DNA from 4 places in the Streptomyces sp. Inha503 genome. Region 1 is predicted to be linked to each of the others. Evidence: riboswitches for the same ligand, from Rfam matches in the RefSeq annotation. Region 1 holds a riboswitch; each other region holds the start of a gene.
What was found. A riboswitch is a leader RNA that binds a small molecule or an ion and turns the genes downstream of it on or off. The one in region 1 is predicted to bind cyclic di-AMP.

Region 1 (4,117 bases):
GTGATCTCGGCCCCGGCGCCGGCGTCCGTCCACAGGTTCTTCGGGCGGCGGTTCTCATTGCGCTCGATGACCGCGTTGGCAGCGCTCAGGATGGTCTGGGTCGAGCGGTAGTTCTGCTCGAGGAGGATCGTCCGCGCGGTGGGGTAGTCCTCCTCGAACTGGAGGATGTTACGGATCGTGGCGCCCCGGAAGGCGTAGATCGACTGGTCGGCGTCGCCCACCACGCACAGCTCGGCGGCCGTGGTCTCCTCGGTGTCGGTGCCCACCAGCTCGCGCACGAGTGTGTACTGCGCGTGGTTGGTGTCCTGGTACTCGTCCACCAGGACGTGCCGGAAGCGGCGGCGGTAGTGCTCGGCGACGTCCGGGAACGCCTGGAGCAGATTGACCGTGGTCATGATGATGTCGTCGAAGTCCAGCGCGTTGGCCTCGCGAAGCCGCGCCTGGTACATCACATACGCCTCGGCCAGCGACTTCTCGAATCCGTCCGAGGCCTGCCCGGTGAAGGTCTCCTCGTCGATCAGCTCGTTCTTGAGGTTGGAGATCTTGGCGCTGAAGGACTTCGGCGGGAACCGCTTGGGGTCGAGGTCCAGATCCCGGCAGACCAGCGCCATCAGCCGCTTGGAGTCGGCCGCGTCATAGATCGAGAACGACGAGGTGAAGCCCAGCTTCTTCGACTCCCGGCGCAGGATGCGGACGCAGGCGCTGTGGAAGGTGGACACCCACATGGCGTTGGCCCGCGGGCCGACGAGCTCCTCGACGCGCTCCTTCATCTCGCCCGCCGCCTTGTTGGTGAAGGTGATGGCGAGGATCTGGCCGGGGTGGGTACCGCGGGCGCCGAGCAGATAGGCGATGCGATGGGTGAGCACCCGGGTCTTGCCGGAGCCGGCGCCCGCGACGATCAGCAGCGGCGAGCCGGTGTGCTCCACGGCGGCCCTCTGCTGCTCGTTCAACCCCTCGAGCAGGGCGGACGGGTCCACGGCGGGCCGGGCCGCGCCGTCCCGGTAGTGGGCCTCCCGGGGCACGGGCGCGTCGAAATCGCCGCTGAAGAGGTGATGCGGGACGTCCTCGGCGCCACCGTGGCCAGGGTGCGCCGAATCCTCGGGCGGCGGTGGCCGCTCCTCGTCCGGAGATGGCCCGAGGTCCGCCAGGAAGCTGTCGTCAAAGAGGCTGCTCATCGCTCCCCGAGTCTAGGCCGCCCCACTGACAGCCGACGTCCGAACATCACGAAACGGTTTCGGGCAAAACGGCCACCAGTCTTCACAGGAGCCCCACGTGTTGGCTACCGTCCTGCGTCAGGCGGCCCGGAAGATCCGTCGGCGAACCACGTCGGCACGGGCGCCTCCGCCGAGTCCGGTGCGCCGTGAGGCGTCCGGAGCCGGGGACCCAACAACGCAAGACCGGGGTGAATCGGCCCGAAACGGTACGGCACACACGGTGCCGCCCGGACCCGGCCGTAGGGCAACCTTCCGTACCGCCCGAACCCGACAGCTAACCCGGTAGGCGGTCCACGGAAGGAGTCGCCTCCCTTGGCGTCGCACCGCAAGCCGCGGAGCCGAATACCCGGCCCGCTCACGGGTCACAGCCGCCGTACGGCCGTCGGGTTCACCACTGCCGCCCTCGCATCCGTCACCCTCCTCTCCCAGTCGGCCAACGCCGCGCCCGCCGATCCCAAGCCGGCCGCCCAGTCGATCGAGAAGGTGAAGGAGAAGGTCGACACCCTCTACCACCAGGCGGAGACCGCCACCCAGCGCTACAACGCCGCCAAGGAACGCACCGACCAGCAGCGGGCCAAGGTCGACAAGCTGCTGGACTCCGTCGCCAAGCGCACCGAGAAGCTCAACGAGGCGCGGCGCATGCTCGGCACCTACGCCGCCGCCCAGTACCGCGACGGCGGAATGGCCCGCTCCGCCGCCACCCTGCTGTTCTCCAACGACCCGCAGGACGTCTTCGACCAGTCGCATCTGATCGACCGGATGACCGGCCGGCAGAAGCAGGCCGTCGACGACTTCCAGAAGCAGCGGGTGAAGACCGCCAAGGAGCGCGGTAAGGCCAGCGAGAGCCTCGCCTCGCTGACCGCGTCCCAGAAGCAGCTGAAGGTCCAGAAGAAGACCGTCCAGGACAAGCTGACCGAGGCCCGGCGGCTGCTGGCGAATCTGACCGCCAAGGAGAAGGCGCGGCTGGCGGCGATCGAGAAGAAGAAGGCGGAAGAGGCCCGCCGTAAGGCCGCCGAGCTGGCCGAGAAGCAGCGGCAGGAGGCCGCCGCGCGCGAGAAGCAGCAGGAGCAGAACGCGGGTGGCTCCGGTTCGACGTCGCCCTCCACGCCCTCTGCCCCGGCCAACAGCTCCAAGGCGGCCCAGGCCATCGCCTTCGCCAAGGCGCAGCTCGGCAAGCCGTACGTCTGGGGCGCCACCGGGCCCAGCTCCTTCGACTGCTCCGGGCTGACGCAGGCGGCCTGGAAGTCCGCCGGGATCTCGCTGCCGCGCACCACCTGGGACCAGGTGAAGGCCGGTACGCGCGTCTCGACGTCCCAACTCCACCCGGGCGATCTCGTCTTCTTCTACGACGACATCAGCCATGTCGGCCTCTACATCGGCGACGGGATGATGATCCACGCGCCGAAGCCGGGCGATGTGGTGAAGAAGGCGCCGATCACGGAGATGCCGATCTACGGAAGCGTGCGGCCCTCGTAGGGCCCCTGATCGCGACGATGCCGCTGCCGGGGCCGGACCCCGGGCAGCGGCATCGCCATCAGCTCAGCGGCGCCGTCAGCGCCTGACGGCGCCGTCAGTGGCTCTCGGCGCCGTCAGCGCCCCTGGACGCCATCAGTGGCTCAGGTGCCGGGCTTGCGCCCGTAGACGTACACGTCATCGCCGTTCTTCAGCAGGCTCCAGTACTTCTTGGCGTCGCCCTTACGCATGTTGACGCAGCCATGGGAGCCGGGCGGGGACCATACGCTGCCGGCGATCGAGTGAAACGCCTGGCCGCCGTCGAAGAACTGGCTGTACGGCATGGCGACCTTGTAGAGCGTCGACCAGTGGTTGATGTTCCGCCAGTAGACCCTCTTCAGCCCGGTGCGGGTCTCGAAGCCGTCCCGCCCTGACCGCACCGGCACCGGTCCGTAGACCAGCCGGGAGCCGTCCTGGACCCAGCTCAGCTGGCGGGTGAGGTCCACGCAGGCGATACGGCCCCTGTTGGTGGGGCACTTCTTCGCCGCGTTCGGATTGTGCCCGGCGGCCTTCTGGGCGCTGATGAGGCTCATCACGCCCGAGGTGATCGGGCCCGCGTAGCCGATCGTCGGGCTGATGCCGTGGCCGATCTGGAACTTCTGGATCGCGAGACAGTCCGCCCGCGACTGCCGCCCGTCCACGGGACGGCCCAGGAACCGCTCGGCCTGCTTCTGGTACGGCCCCGCGGTGGTCGTGCACGACGACGCGGCCATGCTCACCGGTGTCACCGTGCCGGCCGACCGGCCCAGTGGCCGCGCCTGAGCCTGCGCCGGACCGGCGACGGCCACCGCGAGCGGCACCGCCATCCCCGCCAGCCCCAGCGCGACGCCCATGCGCCGCCTATGACTTCTTACTGCCCCCACTACCCCCATTGGCCACTCCTCTCGACTGCCTCGCTCATTACTAAGACAGCTCGCGAGTGCAAACGGTTGCCTCGGGATCGTGTCGCGATTGCCTTGGGATTACCCCCAGAACACTCGTTCGTCAGGTCCACAGCACGGCGATGAAGATGTTTGCCGTTGTCAAGGCACCCACCGCGCCGAAGGCGGCCGACTCTACCTTCTCCTCGTCGCGCTTCACATAGACCAGGCCGAGGATTACGACCAATAGCGCCAGCTTTATACCTATTTTGACGTTATTGACGCTGTTGTCGTCCGCCTGGTTGAGCCCGACCAGCGCCACACCGGTCACCAGCATGGTCAGCGCGCCGTGCAGCATCGCCGGGATCATCCGGGCCTCGCCCGCGCGCGCGGCTTTGAGCTGCGAGAAGAAGCCACCGAGCAGCGCGCCGATGCCGACGATGTGGAGGCCGACGAACACGTGAATGAGTACGTCCATGGCTCCGGAGACTAGCCGCGCGCATATCATCGCCCGGCACTCGGGTGGGGCCC
Region 2 (4,117 bases), 180 kb from region 1:
CCCGGGCGAACGGCGCGCCGAACTGATGACACATCTGCTCAATATCGACCCTCCCGACCACACCCGGCTGCGGCGGCTGGTGTCGAAGGCGTTCACCCCGCGCCGGGTGGCCGCGTTCGCCCCCCGGGTGCGGACCCTCACCGATCAGCTCATCGACGCCTTCGAAGAGAGGGGAGGGGCGGATCTCATCCATGAGTTCGCCTTCCCCCTCCCTATTTACGCCATCTGCGATCTGCTCGGGGTGCCGCGCGAGGACCAGGACGACTTCCGGGACTGGGCCGGCGCGATGATCCGGCACGGCGGCGGCCCGCGCGGCGGAGTGGCCCGCGCCGTGAAGAGGATCCGGGCGTATCTGGGCGAGCTGATCCACCGCAAGCGCCTGGAGCTCGCGGAGCGCGGGGAAGAAGAGGACGGGGAGGATCTGATCTCGGGGCTGATCCGGGCCAGTGACCACGGTGAGCACCTCACCGAGAACGAGGCCGCGGCCATGGCCTTCATCCTTCTCTTCGCCGGCTTCGAGACGACCGTCAATCTCATCGGCAACGGCGTCTACGCGCTGCTGCGCCATCCGGAGCAGCGCGCCCTCATGCAGCGGGCCCTGGAAGAAGGGGACGAGCGGCTGCTCGCCGCCGGGGTCGAGGAACTGCTCCGCTACGACGGACCCGTGGAGATCGCCACCTGGCGGTTCGCCACCGAGCCGGTCACCCTCGCCGGGCAGCGCATCGCCGAGGGGGAGCCGGTGCTGGTGGTGCTCGCCGCGGCCGACCGGGACCCCGAGCGGTTCGCGGAGCCGGACGTCCTCGATCTCACCCGCCGGGACAACCAGCACCTCGGCTACGGCCACGGCATCCATTACTGTCTGGGTGCCCCGCTGGCCCGGCTGGAGGCCCAGACCGCGATCGCCACCCTGCTGCGACGGCTGCCCGGGCTGCGGCTCGCGGAGGATCCGGACGATCTGCGGTGGCGTGGCGGGCTCATCATGCGCGGGCTGCGCACGCTCCCGGTGACCTGGAATTCCGCGGACGGCTGAGCCCCGCGAAACGGGCGGCCGAGACCTCCAAGGCCCCTACGGGCGGACATACGTGACGAATGATCAGCCGTGTGACCTCGGCGTGACCTCGGATACATCGCCTTGTGATGATCGAGTGCCCTCGCTATGTTCACCGGCAAACCTTGTCGCCTCAGGGCCATAGCGCCATAGGAGAGGTCAATCGCATGCGTTCCGGTAATGGTCGACACCGTCGCCCCCGCCAGGCTCCGGCCATCATCGTCGCGGCGGGGGTGACGGGGGCGGGCCTCGCCATGCCCCTCTTCGGGGCGACCGGCGCACAGGCCGCCCAGACCGCCACATGGGATCACGTCGCCGAGTGCGAGAGCGGCGGTATGTGGAGCGCCAACGAGGGCAACGGCTTCTACGGCGGGCTCCAGCTGACCCTCGACATGTGGAAGAAGTACGGCGGCACGGAGTACGCCCCGCGCCCCGACCTCGCCAGCCGCTCCCAGCAGATATCCGTCGCCGAGGCGATCCTCGGCGACCGCGGCCCCGACGCCTGGCCGAGCTGTGCGCTGGGCGCCGGGCTCACCGACGGCGGCGGCGCCCCCGATGTGGACCCCGGCAGCACGGCCACCCCGGACCCGGGGACGGGCCGCGGCGGGGACGGCCAGGGGGACCGGGGACGGGACGGCTCCTCCTCGGACGCGGACCGTTCGGGGACGTCGGACAGCGCCGACAAGCCGGACGCGCCGGACGCCTCCGGGTCGGCCGAGGAGCCGGAGGCGCCCCACACCTCGAAGTCCCCCGACGGCCTCGACGGCTCCGCTTCGGACGACCCGGCGGCGGACGACCCGGACTCGGACGGCCCCTCGCGCTCGGACGGTCCCTCGGCGTCGGACGGCTCCAAGACCCCCTCGGCGGACCCCTCCGGCCGCCACCGCGGCTCCCCGGACGCCGGGGAGCGGGCCGACGACGGCGACGCGGGGAGCGCACGGCCCTCCGGGCGCCATGCCTCGCGCGGCGCCTCGGACCGGGACGAGGGGGCCACGGACGACGATTACACTGTTCGCCCCGGTGACAACCTGTCAGGGATCGCCGAGCACCAGAATGTGGCCCGCGGTTGGGAAGGGCTCTACGAAACCAACGAGGACCTCATCGGGGTCGACCCCGATCTGATCATTCCTGGTCAGCGACTTGACCTCACCATCAGGGAGCAGTGATTCGGGGGGAATTGCCCGATCTGGACCCGGTGAGACATACATCTCGTCACATTTTCCGGGGCGCACCTCGTGTCCGATCCCTCCTCACCCGGCCCCACCTGCGCCGATGTGGGCCGGGTGAGATCAATTACGGCCCCAATCGCTGCCCTTGGGGTGTTTGAACGTTCTTGGAAGGTGTGTTTAACGTCTTTCCGCTCGCCACCGCGGGCACCGTCGATCGTCACGCCGAATCCTGCCGGCGGTCGGGGGGAAACCGACGCGTCAGCGCCGAAGGCAGGAGCGGGGGACCCAAGGTAGGTGCCGAGTGGCCTGTGGATACGGGCTCGTCGGCTAGGGGTGAAGCCGGGAGCGACCATCGCGACCGGCCGGGCAACTCACGTCCGAACCCGACAGCTCACCTCGTAGGCGTCGGTGAGGAAACGAACCAAAATGCTCAAGTCCAACGGGAAGCACCGCCGCCCCTCCAAGGCCACCCGTATCGCCGCGCTCACCGGTCTCGCCGGTGCCGCCGTGGCGGCACCGCTCATCGGGGCGACCTCCGCCTCCGCGGCCACCACCTCGCAGTGGGACCAGGTCGCGCAGTGCGAGTCCGGTGGCAACTGGTCCATCAACACCGGCAACGGCTACTTCGGCGGCTTGCAGTTCTCGAGCTCCACCTGGGCCGCCTACGGCGGCACGGCCTACGCCCCCACCGCGGACAAGGCCAGCAAGGCCCAGCAGATCCAGATCGCCGAGAAGGTCCTGGGCAGCCAGGGCAAGGGCGCCTGGCCGGTCTGCGGCAAGGGTCTGACCTCCGGCGGCAGCCCGTCCGCCCCGTCCACGCCCTCCGGCTCGCAGGGCCAGTCCTCGGCGACCACCGAGTCGGCCCCGGCCGCACAGCCGAAGGCCCAGCCGAAGGCGCAGCCGCACGCCGCGCCGGAGCGCGCCGCGCGGCACCAGACCCGTGGCCCGATCAAGAAGGGTGACGGCGAGTACAAGGTCAAGTCCGGCGACACCCTCGGCAAGATCGCCAAGGCCCACGACGTCAAGGGCGGCTGGAAGAAGCTCTTCGAGCTGAACAAGGACATCGTGGAGCAGGCCGACCTGATCTTCCCGGGCCAGCAGCTGCACCTCCGCTGAGCCACGGCCAAGGCCACGGTCACGGTGGCCGGCCCCCGAGAACGAGCCCCGGCCGGGCGTGCCGCCCCTATGGCGCGCCCCGCCGGGGCTTTCCCAATGCGTGCGAAATCAGGATTTCTGATCCAGAATCTGGCTTTTTGTGTCACGCCCCTGTCTCGTGGGGCGGGCGAACGCGGGGCGCAGCCCTCCCGGCCCGTTAGGCTCGTGCTGCTACCGCAGACCCATACGAAGGAGAACCTCGTGCCGTCCATCGACGTCGTCGTAGCTCGCGAGATCCTCGACTCGCGAGGCAACCCAACGGTCGAGGTCGAGGTTGGCCTCGACGACGGCAGCACCGGCCGTGCCGCCGTGCCGTCCGGCGCCTCCACCGGCGCCTTCGAGGCCCTCGAGCTCCGTGACGGCGACAAGAACCGCTACAACGGCAAGGGCGTGGAGAAGGCCGTCCTCGCCGTGATCGAGCAGATCGGCCCCGAGCTGGTCGGCTATGACGCCACCGAGCAGCGGCTGATCGACCAGGCGATGTTCGACCTGGACGCCACTCCGGACAAGTCCTCGCTCGGTGCCAACGCGATCCTGGGTGTCTCCCTCGCCGTCGCGCACGCCGCCTCCGAGGCGTCCGACCTCCCCCTCTTCCGTTACCTCGGCGGCCCGAACGCCCATCTGCTGCCGGTGCCGATGATGAACATCCTCAACGGCGGGTCGCACGCCGACTCCAATGTGGACATCCAGGAGTTCATGATCGCCCCCGTGGGCGCGGAGTCCTTCTCCGAGGCCCTGCGCTGGG
Region 3 (4,117 bases), 1.1 Mb from region 1:
GGTTGAGACGTAAACCGGCGGCCCTGGCGTCAAGGGGGGAGAGAGCGCCAGGGCCGCCGGGGTATCAGGGGTTCAGCCCGTGCTGGCGCAGCCAGGGCATCGGGTCGATCGGCGAGCCGCCGCCCGGCCGGACCTCGAGGTGGAGGTGCGGGCCGGTCACATTGCCGGTGGCGCCGACGCGGGCGATGACGTCGCCCGTCGACACCTTCCCGGAGGTGACCACCATCGACGACAGGTGGCAGAACCAGAGCTCGGTGCCATCGCTCAGGGTCAGCACGATGCGGTAGCCGTACGAACCGGCCCAGCCCGCCTGGGTGATGGTGCCGCCGTGCACCGCCTTGACCGGGGTGCCGGTCGGGGCGGCGAAGTCCTGGCCGGTGTGGTCGGCCGACCACATGTCGCCCGCCTGGCCGAAGCTGGCGGTCAGGGTGTACGACCCGACGGGGAGGGTGTACGCGGCGGCGAGCCTGGCTTGACGCTCGGCCGCGGCCTTCTTCTCGGCCGCCTCCTTCGCCCGCTGCTCGGCGGCCTTCTTCTCCGCCTCGGCCTTGGCCTTCCGCTTGGCGGCCGCCTCCGCGGCCTGGTCGGCGGCCTTGTCCGCGGCGGCCCTGGCCTCCTTGGCGGCGGCCTGCGCCGCGGCGGTGCGGCTGTCCTCGTCCGCCGCGTTCTGCTGGTTCTCGGCCTGCTGGAGGATGCGGGCGCGAAGCGCCTCGCCGGCGTCGGTGGTGCCGCGCTGCTCGTCCTCGCTGGTCAGACCGGCCTGGGAGAGCGGGGCGGCGGCGGTCTGCGCGTCGCTGCTGTCGTCCGACGCCCAGGAGCCGATGCCCGGCAGATCCTTGGCGTCGGGCAGGCTGGCCTTGACCTCATCGGCGACATGGCCGAGGTCCGGCATGGATATGGGGAGCGCGGGACGGTCCTTGGCGCTGGCCATACCGCCCGCACCGACCGCCGCGATCACGCCGACCCCGAGGACGGCGCCGCTGCGCGCCATGGTTCCGCCTCGCTGTTTGGCAACGCGGTGCCGGCCGCGTACGGGGGCGATGGACTCCTCGGTGGGGTTCCACTCCTCCCAGGTCTCTGCCTCGAATCCGGCACCCGGGCCCTCGGAGGCGCCCTCATCCGCATAGCGGGCGTCCGCGTAGCGGTCGTCGGGGGCGAACGCGTAAGGGTCGTCGGGGGCGAATCGGCCGTCCCCTGGGCTCATCCCGCCGCCGGCGTCGAAGCCGGGGCCGTAGGCGGTGGCGGTCCCCAAACCGCCTCCACGTGTGCGATACGGAGCCTCGTCCAGGACAGACCTGTTGGACGCCACGGAGGCGCACTCCTTTCCTTCCCTCTCGCCTACCGGGTTAGCTGACGGGTTCGGAGCAGGAAGGTCTCCTACGGGTCAGGTTCGACCCGATTCACCCCAAGGTTGTTGGTTCCCCGGTTCCCTTGGTGCTGCTGGTGGTGCGGTACTGCCGCTGTGCGTACGGGATTCGGCGACGGCGCACGGTGCCGCCCTTGCGACGGTTGTGACGACCGCGCTGCGTTATCGAACGTTAATAGAGAGCGCGATGTGATTCCAAGCTGTTCCGAGGAATCCGCGCACCTTTGGCATGAACTTAGCGCTCAAGAAGGGACAGATGGGGGCGAGCCGACGTGCTGGGCAAGAGTTGGTAAAACCGCATACGATCGTGCATCAATTGTTATGCGGAGGGGTCTCAGTCGGTTACGCACAGTGTGCGGCGCGACGTGGCGCGGTGCGGTGCGATGCGGCGCGGTGCGGTGCGATGCGGCGCGATGCGGTGCGATGCGGTGCGGCGCGATGCGGTGCGGTGCGGTGCGGTGCGACACGGTGCGGTGCCGTTGATTGGTTGGGTGGTCGGTCGGTCGGCTACGACGGCGTGGGGTTCGCCCTGTCGTTCCCTCCACCGTCGTCCCGCCCGTTGTCCCGACCGCTGTCCCGCCCGTTCCCGCGGGCCGGGGTCCGACGGACCGCCAGCAGCGCCATGTCGTCCGGCGTTCCGCCACCCGTATGGCGCTCGACATCGGCCACCAAGGCGTCCAGCAGCTCCTGCGGACCGTCGAAGCGGCGGCCGCGCAGCCGCTCCTCCGGGTCGTAGAACTCGCCATGGCGGTCCCGGGCCTCCGTCACCCCGTCCGTGAACAGCAGCAGCGTCTCGCCCTCCGCGAACGCCAGCTCCATCACCCGGTCCGGCCAACCCGCCAGCTCCCCCATCCCCACCGGCAGCGCCGACGCCTCCGGCTCCAGGGCGCGCACCGCGCCGCCCTCCTCCAGGAGCAGCGGCGGCGGATGGCCGCGGTTGATCAGCCGCAGGGTGGAGTCGCCGCGCGGAATTTCGGCCACCACGACCGTCGTGAACCCCTCGACCACCTCCAGGTCGGCCCGCCGGGCGCCCTCGCGTTGGAGCGCCCGCTCCAGGCGGCCCACGAGCGCCTCCAGGGTCGTCTCCTGCTCCGCCGCCTCCCGGAAGCAGCCCAGGAGGATCGCCACGACCTCCACGGCCCCCAGCCCCTTGCCGCGAACGTCCCCGACGGTCAGCCGTACACCGTGCGGGGTGTCCTGGACCGCGTACAGGTCACCGCCGATCGCCGCGTACTTCTCCGCCGGTACGTAACGCGCGGCGATCTCCAGCCCGGCGAGCCGGGCGGGCGGCGCGGGCAGGACGGCGCGCTGGGCCGCCTCCGCGACACCGCGCGCCGAGGCGAGCCGGTGGTAGCTGCGGCGTACGACGCGGTTGATCACCAGCGCCAGCACGGTCACGGTCGCCACCGTGATGATCTCGGTGGCCGCCTGGGTCGGGTCCCGCACCCCGTGCAACTCCGCCAGCAGACAGGTGGTGAGGACGGCGACGACGGCCGTGCAGAGCGTCTGACGCAGCGGTAAGAGCGCCGCGGCGACCAAGGGGGCGGCGGCGAAGAAGGGCGAGGCGGTGTAGCCGGGCGGGGCGGCCAGGTCGAAGGCGATGCCGCCGAGGACGAGGACGGCGGGGACCCAGCGGGCAATACGGCGGCCCGGAGGCTCCTTACCGCTCTCCTCGGCCGGAGCCGGCCCCCCGGCGGACCCAGCGGACGCGTCAGCGGCGGCACCGGCCGCGGCGCCGGTGTCGATGAGCGTACGGAGGCGGGTGGTGGGGCGGCGGGCGAGCGGGCGGCTCAGCCGGGGCCAGGCCGTACGCCGCTCCGTGCGGCCCTCCGTACGCCCCTCCCTGCGGCCCTCCATACGGGCGCCCGTACGAGCCCTGCTCCCTCGCACCCGCACCGGCTTCTCTCGCTTCCCTGGTCCGCGTCCCTGCCGCCGTCACAGCGGCACGGCGGCACCGTCGTCACGGCGTCACCGTCGTCACCAGGCTTCCGGCTGACGGGCCGCCAGGCGAGCCGGTGTCGGCCAAGCGGGTGCTGGGCGGGTGGGGATGGGAAGCGTCAGATACCGCGTACGTCAGAAGGCCCGCGTACACCAGAGGGCCCGCGCCAGGAGACTCCGCGTACGTCAGAACCAGGAGGCTCCGCGTACGTCAGAGGTCGACGCCCAGCGCGCGGGCGTGGCGGTCCGCCGCGAGCTCCGCCGAGACCTCGTCGAGGTACACCTCGCACACCAGTCGGCCGTCCCGGGTCAGATTGTGCTCCAGCTCCCACAGCACGATCTCGTCCCCTCCGGCGAGGAGGAAGGCGTGCTCATAGAAGCGGCACCAGGTCGCGTCGGGACCGCCGGAGCGGCGCCGGGGCTTGGGTGCGAGGGCGATGTCATGGGCGAACGCGGTGGCCAGCAGCCGCTCGGTCTCCTCGCCCGGGCGGTCGGGGTTCTCCGCGCGGCGCAGCACGCGACGGGCGTGGTCGGCCGAATTGTCGGCCACATACGCACGCGAGCTCTCCACCGGCTCGGCCGTGTGCAGCAGCTGGTCCGGGAGCCACAGCGGTAACCCGTCGAGCTCCTCCCAGCGGGCGCCGCCGAGACGCTCATGGACGCGGCGCTCGGCCAGCGCCAGGGCGTCCTCGTCCGCGTAGAGCTCGTACAGCGGGCGGCCGCCCTCGCCCGTGTTGTGCTCCAGTTCCCACAGCAGCAGGCTGCTGCCGTCGGGGAGCAGGAAGACATGCCGATAGGTGCTGTACCCGAGCT
Region 4 (4,117 bases), 3.0 Mb from region 1:
GCCTTCTACGAGGCACATCTCCGCCCCTCCACCGCCACCGCCGTCGTCGTGGGCGACCTCGGCGGCGTCGACCTGGACCGGGCGCTCGCCGACACCCTCGGCGCCTGGACGGGCGGGGCGGGCGCGCCGCGCACGGCTCCCCCGATCGTCGCGGACGACACCGGCCGTGTGGTGATCGTCGACCGGCCGGGCGCGGTGCAGACCCAGCTGCTCATCGGGCGGGTGGGCGCCGACCGTCACGACCGGGTCTGGCCCGCGCAGGTGCTCGGCACGTACTGCCTGGGCGGCACCCTCACCTCCCGCCTCGACCGCGTGCTGCGCGAGGAGAAGGGCTACACCTACGGGGTGCGCGCCTTCGGCCAGGTGCTGCGCTCCGGGCCCCCGTCGCCCGCGGGCGGCTCCTCGGGCGCCTCGATGCTGGCGATCAGCGGCTCGGTGGCCACCGAGGTCACCGGCCCCGCGCTGGACGACCTCTGGAAGGTGCTGCGCACGCTGAAGGAGGAGGGGCTGACCGACGACGAGCGCGATGTCGCGGTGCAGAACCTGGTGGGCGTCGCCCCGCTGAAGTACGAGACGGCGGCGTCCGTCGCGAACACCCTGGCCGACCAGGTCGAGCAGCATCTTCCGGACGACTTCCAGGCGCAGCTGTACGCCCGTCTGGCGGAGACCGGCACGGTGGAGGCCACCGCCGCGGTGGTGAGCGCCTTCCCGGCGGACCGGCTGGTCACGGTGCTGGTCGGGGACGCCTCGGCGATCGAGGAGCCGGTCCGCGCGCTGGGCATCGGTGAAGTGCGGGTCATCTCCAACTGAGCCGAGGAGAGTTGGCCGGATCCGTGCGCGGAATCGCCGGTCCGGGCGGCTCGCTGACGGTCCGCCAGACGGTTCCGGCGGGCGTCCGGTCCATGAGCCGACAGCGGAAGGGCCCCGGCCCCGTAAGGGCGCCGGGGTCCTTCCGACATGCCCGATTTATGGGATTGACTGCTTGTTTGGTTTGTGGGGAGAGCAACAAAAAACCGGAACCGTTTGGTGATCGAAAGCGGGCCCGTTTAGCGTCAGTCCGGCTGTTCGCCAGCGACCCGCCGCACCCGCGGCACCGGACAGTCATCGCCGAGTCCCCGTACGGCGCAAGCCAGGGGAGCCGGGGACCCAACACGTCCCCAGGGGTGAATCGGGCGCCTTCCCCGGCCGGGGGAGGGGTCCGTAGGAGACCTTCCTGCTCCGAACCCGTCAGCTAACCCGGTAGGCGAGAAGGAAGGAAAGGAGTGCGCCTCAGTATGGCGTCCACCCGCACTGCCACCGGGAAGCACCGCCGCACCACCAAGGTCAACATCCGCACGAGCGCGAACGTCGTGGGCATCACGACCGTCGCCTCGGGTGTGGTCGCCGGGATCACCGGTCAGGCGTTCGCGGCCGACGGGGGCCCCGATCCCCAGCAGACCGGTCTGACCCAGGCGATCGTGATCGGTGACGGGATCGCGGACCACATCGAGGCCCAGGCGCAGTCCCAGGAGAGCGCCGCCGAGCAGGCCGCCGCCAAGGCCAAGGCAGAGGCGATCGCCCGCCAGGAGGCCGCCAGAAAGGCGGAGGCCGCGGCGAAGAAGGCCAAGGCCGAGCGCGAGGCCAAGGAGCGCGCGGCGCGCGAGGCCGAGCGCAAGCGCCTCAACACCTTCGTGTCGCCCATCAGCGGCTCCTACGTCTCCACCGGCTACCAGGCGTCCAGCGGGCTGTGGTCCTCCGGCAGCCACACCGGCATCGACTTCCACGCCTCCACCGGCACCGCGGTGCACTCCGTGGGCATGGGCGAGATCGTCGAGGCGGGCTGGGGCGGCTCCTACGGCAACAACGTCGTCATCAAGATGAACGACGGCACGTACACCCAGTACGGCCACCTGTCGTCGATCAGCGTCTCGGTCGGCCAGAAGGTCACCCCCGGCCAGCAGATCGGCCTGTCGGGCGCCACCGGCAACGTCACCGGACCGCATCTGCACTTCGAGGCCCGCACCAGCCCGGACTACGGCTCGGACATGGACCCGCTGTCGTACCTGCGCAACCACGGCGTCAACGTCTGACCCGCAGCGCGTCCGACGCGAACGCCGCGCGGTCCCCGATCCCGGGATCCCGAGACCCCGCGAGACTTCCAGAAGGCCCCGTCCGCCGGACGGGGCCTTCGGCGTGCCACCGCCCGCCTGACCAAAAAATAGCCATGAAATGCTTCCAGCCATCGGAAATGGCGGCCGCGTGGAATAGAGTCGTTCAACGCGCATTCCATGGCCGCGTTTCGCGGGCGTTAAGGCGGAGGTTCGACAATGCGGGACCGTAAGTGAGCGGGGATACGAACGCGGTCCAGGGCGGTCGCCGGATTTCGGCACACGCGGTCTGCGCGGCGATTCGCGACGACATCGTCTCCGGCGCGTATCAGCCCGGCAGCCGCCTCACCGAGGAACTGCTCGCCCGGCGCTACGGCGTCTCCCGGGTGCCGGTCCGCGAGGCCCTGCGCACCCTGGAGTCCGAGGGCTTCGTGACGACCCGGCGGCACGCGGGCGCCTGTGTCGCCCAGCCCTCCGAGCGCGAGGCGGCCGATCTGCTGGACATCCGCGCGCTGCTGGAGCCGCTGGGCGCCGCGCGGGCCGCACAGCGCCGCACCGAGGCCCATCTGAAGGTGCTGCGCGGACTGGTCCGGCTCGGCCGGGAACGGGCCCGGGGCGGTCAGCTCGGCGAACTGCGGCCGCTGGGCGACTGGTTCCACGAGACGCTCGCCCAGGCGTCCGGCAGCCCGAGCCTGGCCGCGCTCCTCGTCCAGCTGCGCCGTAAGACCGCGTGGGTGTACGCGGCCGCTCCCGGGCCGCGGCCCGTGCCCCCCGAGGGCGCCGCGCGCCCCGACCCGGCCGGGCGGGCCGTGGAGTCCTGGGCGGAGCACGGCGCGCTGGTGGACGCGGTGGCGCGCGGCGACGCCGACCGCGCGCGGGCGCTCGCCACGGTGCACACCGAGCGCGCGCTGTCGGAATACCGGCTGCGCCGCCCGATTCCGGTGAGGACTTCGAAACATTCCGTCAACACGGCGAGCGGCCGGAATTAACAGAGCTCCCGTATACAACTCCTTGGGCTCCTTGCGTTCCTTGCGCATCTTGGGCTCCTTGGGAATTCTCTGTGCGGAAACAGAAAAACGGCGGGGCCGCGGTGGCTATTAAGGCCACCGCGGCCCCGCCGTGCCGAATCCCTGAAATCACCCGGGAGTCACCCCGGAATTCCAGACAGGGCCCGCCCGGGGTCAGACGGTCTCGGGAAGCTCCTCGAGGCCCTCCGCCACCAGCTTCGCCAGACGGTCGAGCGCGACCTCGGCGTCGTCCGCGTCGGAAGCGAGGACGACCTCCTCGCCGCCCTGGGCGCCCAGGCCGAGCACGGCCAGCATGGAGGCGGCGTTGACCGGGGTGCCGTCGCCCTTGGCGATCGTGATGGGGACGCCGGAGGCGGTGGCCGCCCGGACGAAGATCGACGCAGGGCGGGCGTGCAGGCCCTCGGCCCAGCCGATGGTGACGCGGCGCTCAGCCATGGTGTTGCCCTTCAGGTGTGACGGTGCTGTTGTCTAGACCAAAATCATACGGTGTCCGGATTCACCCGAACGATGTCCGAGTGAGCCCGTCCATGCCCGGACTGGCCCGATACGGACCTTCCCCCGACACTTGGGCCCGACGCAAGGGTGTCCACCATCCGGACCGGGCGGGCCCGTACCCTGGCTCCCATGCGGAGCCCGTCGGACCATCACGCCTACCCGACCCACTGGGAAGCCGACGTGGTGCTGCGGGACGGCGGTACGGCACAGATCCGTCCCATCACCACCGATGACGCCCAGCGGCTGGTCAGCTTCTACGAGCGGGTCTCGGACGAGTCGAAGTACTACCGCTTCTTCGCGCCCTACCCCCGTCTCTCCGACCGCGATGTCCACCGCTTCACTCACCACGACTACGTCGACCGGGTGGGCCTGGCGGCCATAGTGGGGGATGAGTTCATCGCCACCGTTCGGTACGACCGCATCGACGGCCGGGGGATGCCAGCCGCGGCCCCCGCCGACGAGGCTGAGGTCGCCTTCCTCGTCCAGGACGCCCACCAGGGCCGCGGG

Region 2: linked by a shared signal. The riboswitch ahead of ACJX2R_RS22705 (transglycosylase family protein) and the one ahead of ACJX2R_RS23485 (NlpC/P60 family protein) in region 1 are both predicted to bind cyclic di-AMP.
Region 3: linked by a shared signal. The riboswitch ahead of ACJX2R_RS28690 (M23 family metallopeptidase) and the one ahead of ACJX2R_RS23485 (NlpC/P60 family protein) in region 1 are both predicted to bind cyclic di-AMP.
Region 4: linked by a shared signal. The riboswitch ahead of ACJX2R_RS36810 (M23 family metallopeptidase) and the one ahead of ACJX2R_RS23485 (NlpC/P60 family protein) in region 1 are both predicted to bind cyclic di-AMP.

Annotation. Positions count from the first base shown of each region.
Region 1 covers NZ_CP178360.1:5,712,898-5,717,014, forward strand. Annotated here, with positions in the region: gene pcrA (DNA helicase PcrA) at 1-1,175, opposite strand, end outside; cyclic di-AMP (ydaO/yuaA leader) riboswitch at 1,333-1,519, shown strand; gene ACJX2R_RS23485 (NlpC/P60 family protein) at 1,527-2,690, shown strand; gene ACJX2R_RS23490 (L,D-transpeptidase) at 2,831-3,598, opposite strand; gene ACJX2R_RS23495 (hypothetical protein) at 3,711-4,064, opposite strand.
Region 2 covers NZ_CP178360.1:5,533,608-5,537,724, reverse strand. Annotated here, with positions in the region: gene ACJX2R_RS22715 (cytochrome P450 family protein) at 1-1,030, shown strand, start outside; gene ACJX2R_RS22710 (transglycosylase family protein) at 1,216-2,214, shown strand; cyclic di-AMP (ydaO/yuaA leader) riboswitch at 2,470-2,637, shown strand; gene ACJX2R_RS22705 (transglycosylase family protein) at 2,644-3,333, shown strand; gene eno (phosphopyruvate hydratase) at 3,574-4,117, shown strand, end outside.
Region 3 covers NZ_CP178360.1:6,841,426-6,845,542, reverse strand. Annotated here, with positions in the region: gene ACJX2R_RS28690 (M23 family metallopeptidase) at 65-1,309, opposite strand; cyclic di-AMP (ydaO/yuaA leader) riboswitch at 1,321-1,491, opposite strand; gene ACJX2R_RS28685 (PP2C family protein-serine/threonine phosphatase) at 1,874-3,223, opposite strand; gene ACJX2R_RS28680 (DUF6227 family protein) at 3,516-4,117, opposite strand, start outside.
Region 4 covers NZ_CP178360.1:8,666,580-8,670,696, forward strand. Annotated here, with positions in the region: gene ACJX2R_RS36805 (M16 family metallopeptidase) at 1-810, shown strand, start outside; cyclic di-AMP (ydaO/yuaA leader) riboswitch at 1,096-1,260, shown strand; gene ACJX2R_RS36810 (M23 family metallopeptidase) at 1,275-2,069, shown strand; gene ACJX2R_RS36815 (GntR family transcriptional regulator) at 2,321-3,076, shown strand; gene ACJX2R_RS36820 (HPr family phosphocarrier protein) at 3,269-3,550, opposite strand; gene ACJX2R_RS36825 (GNAT family N-acetyltransferase) at 3,740-4,117, shown strand, end outside.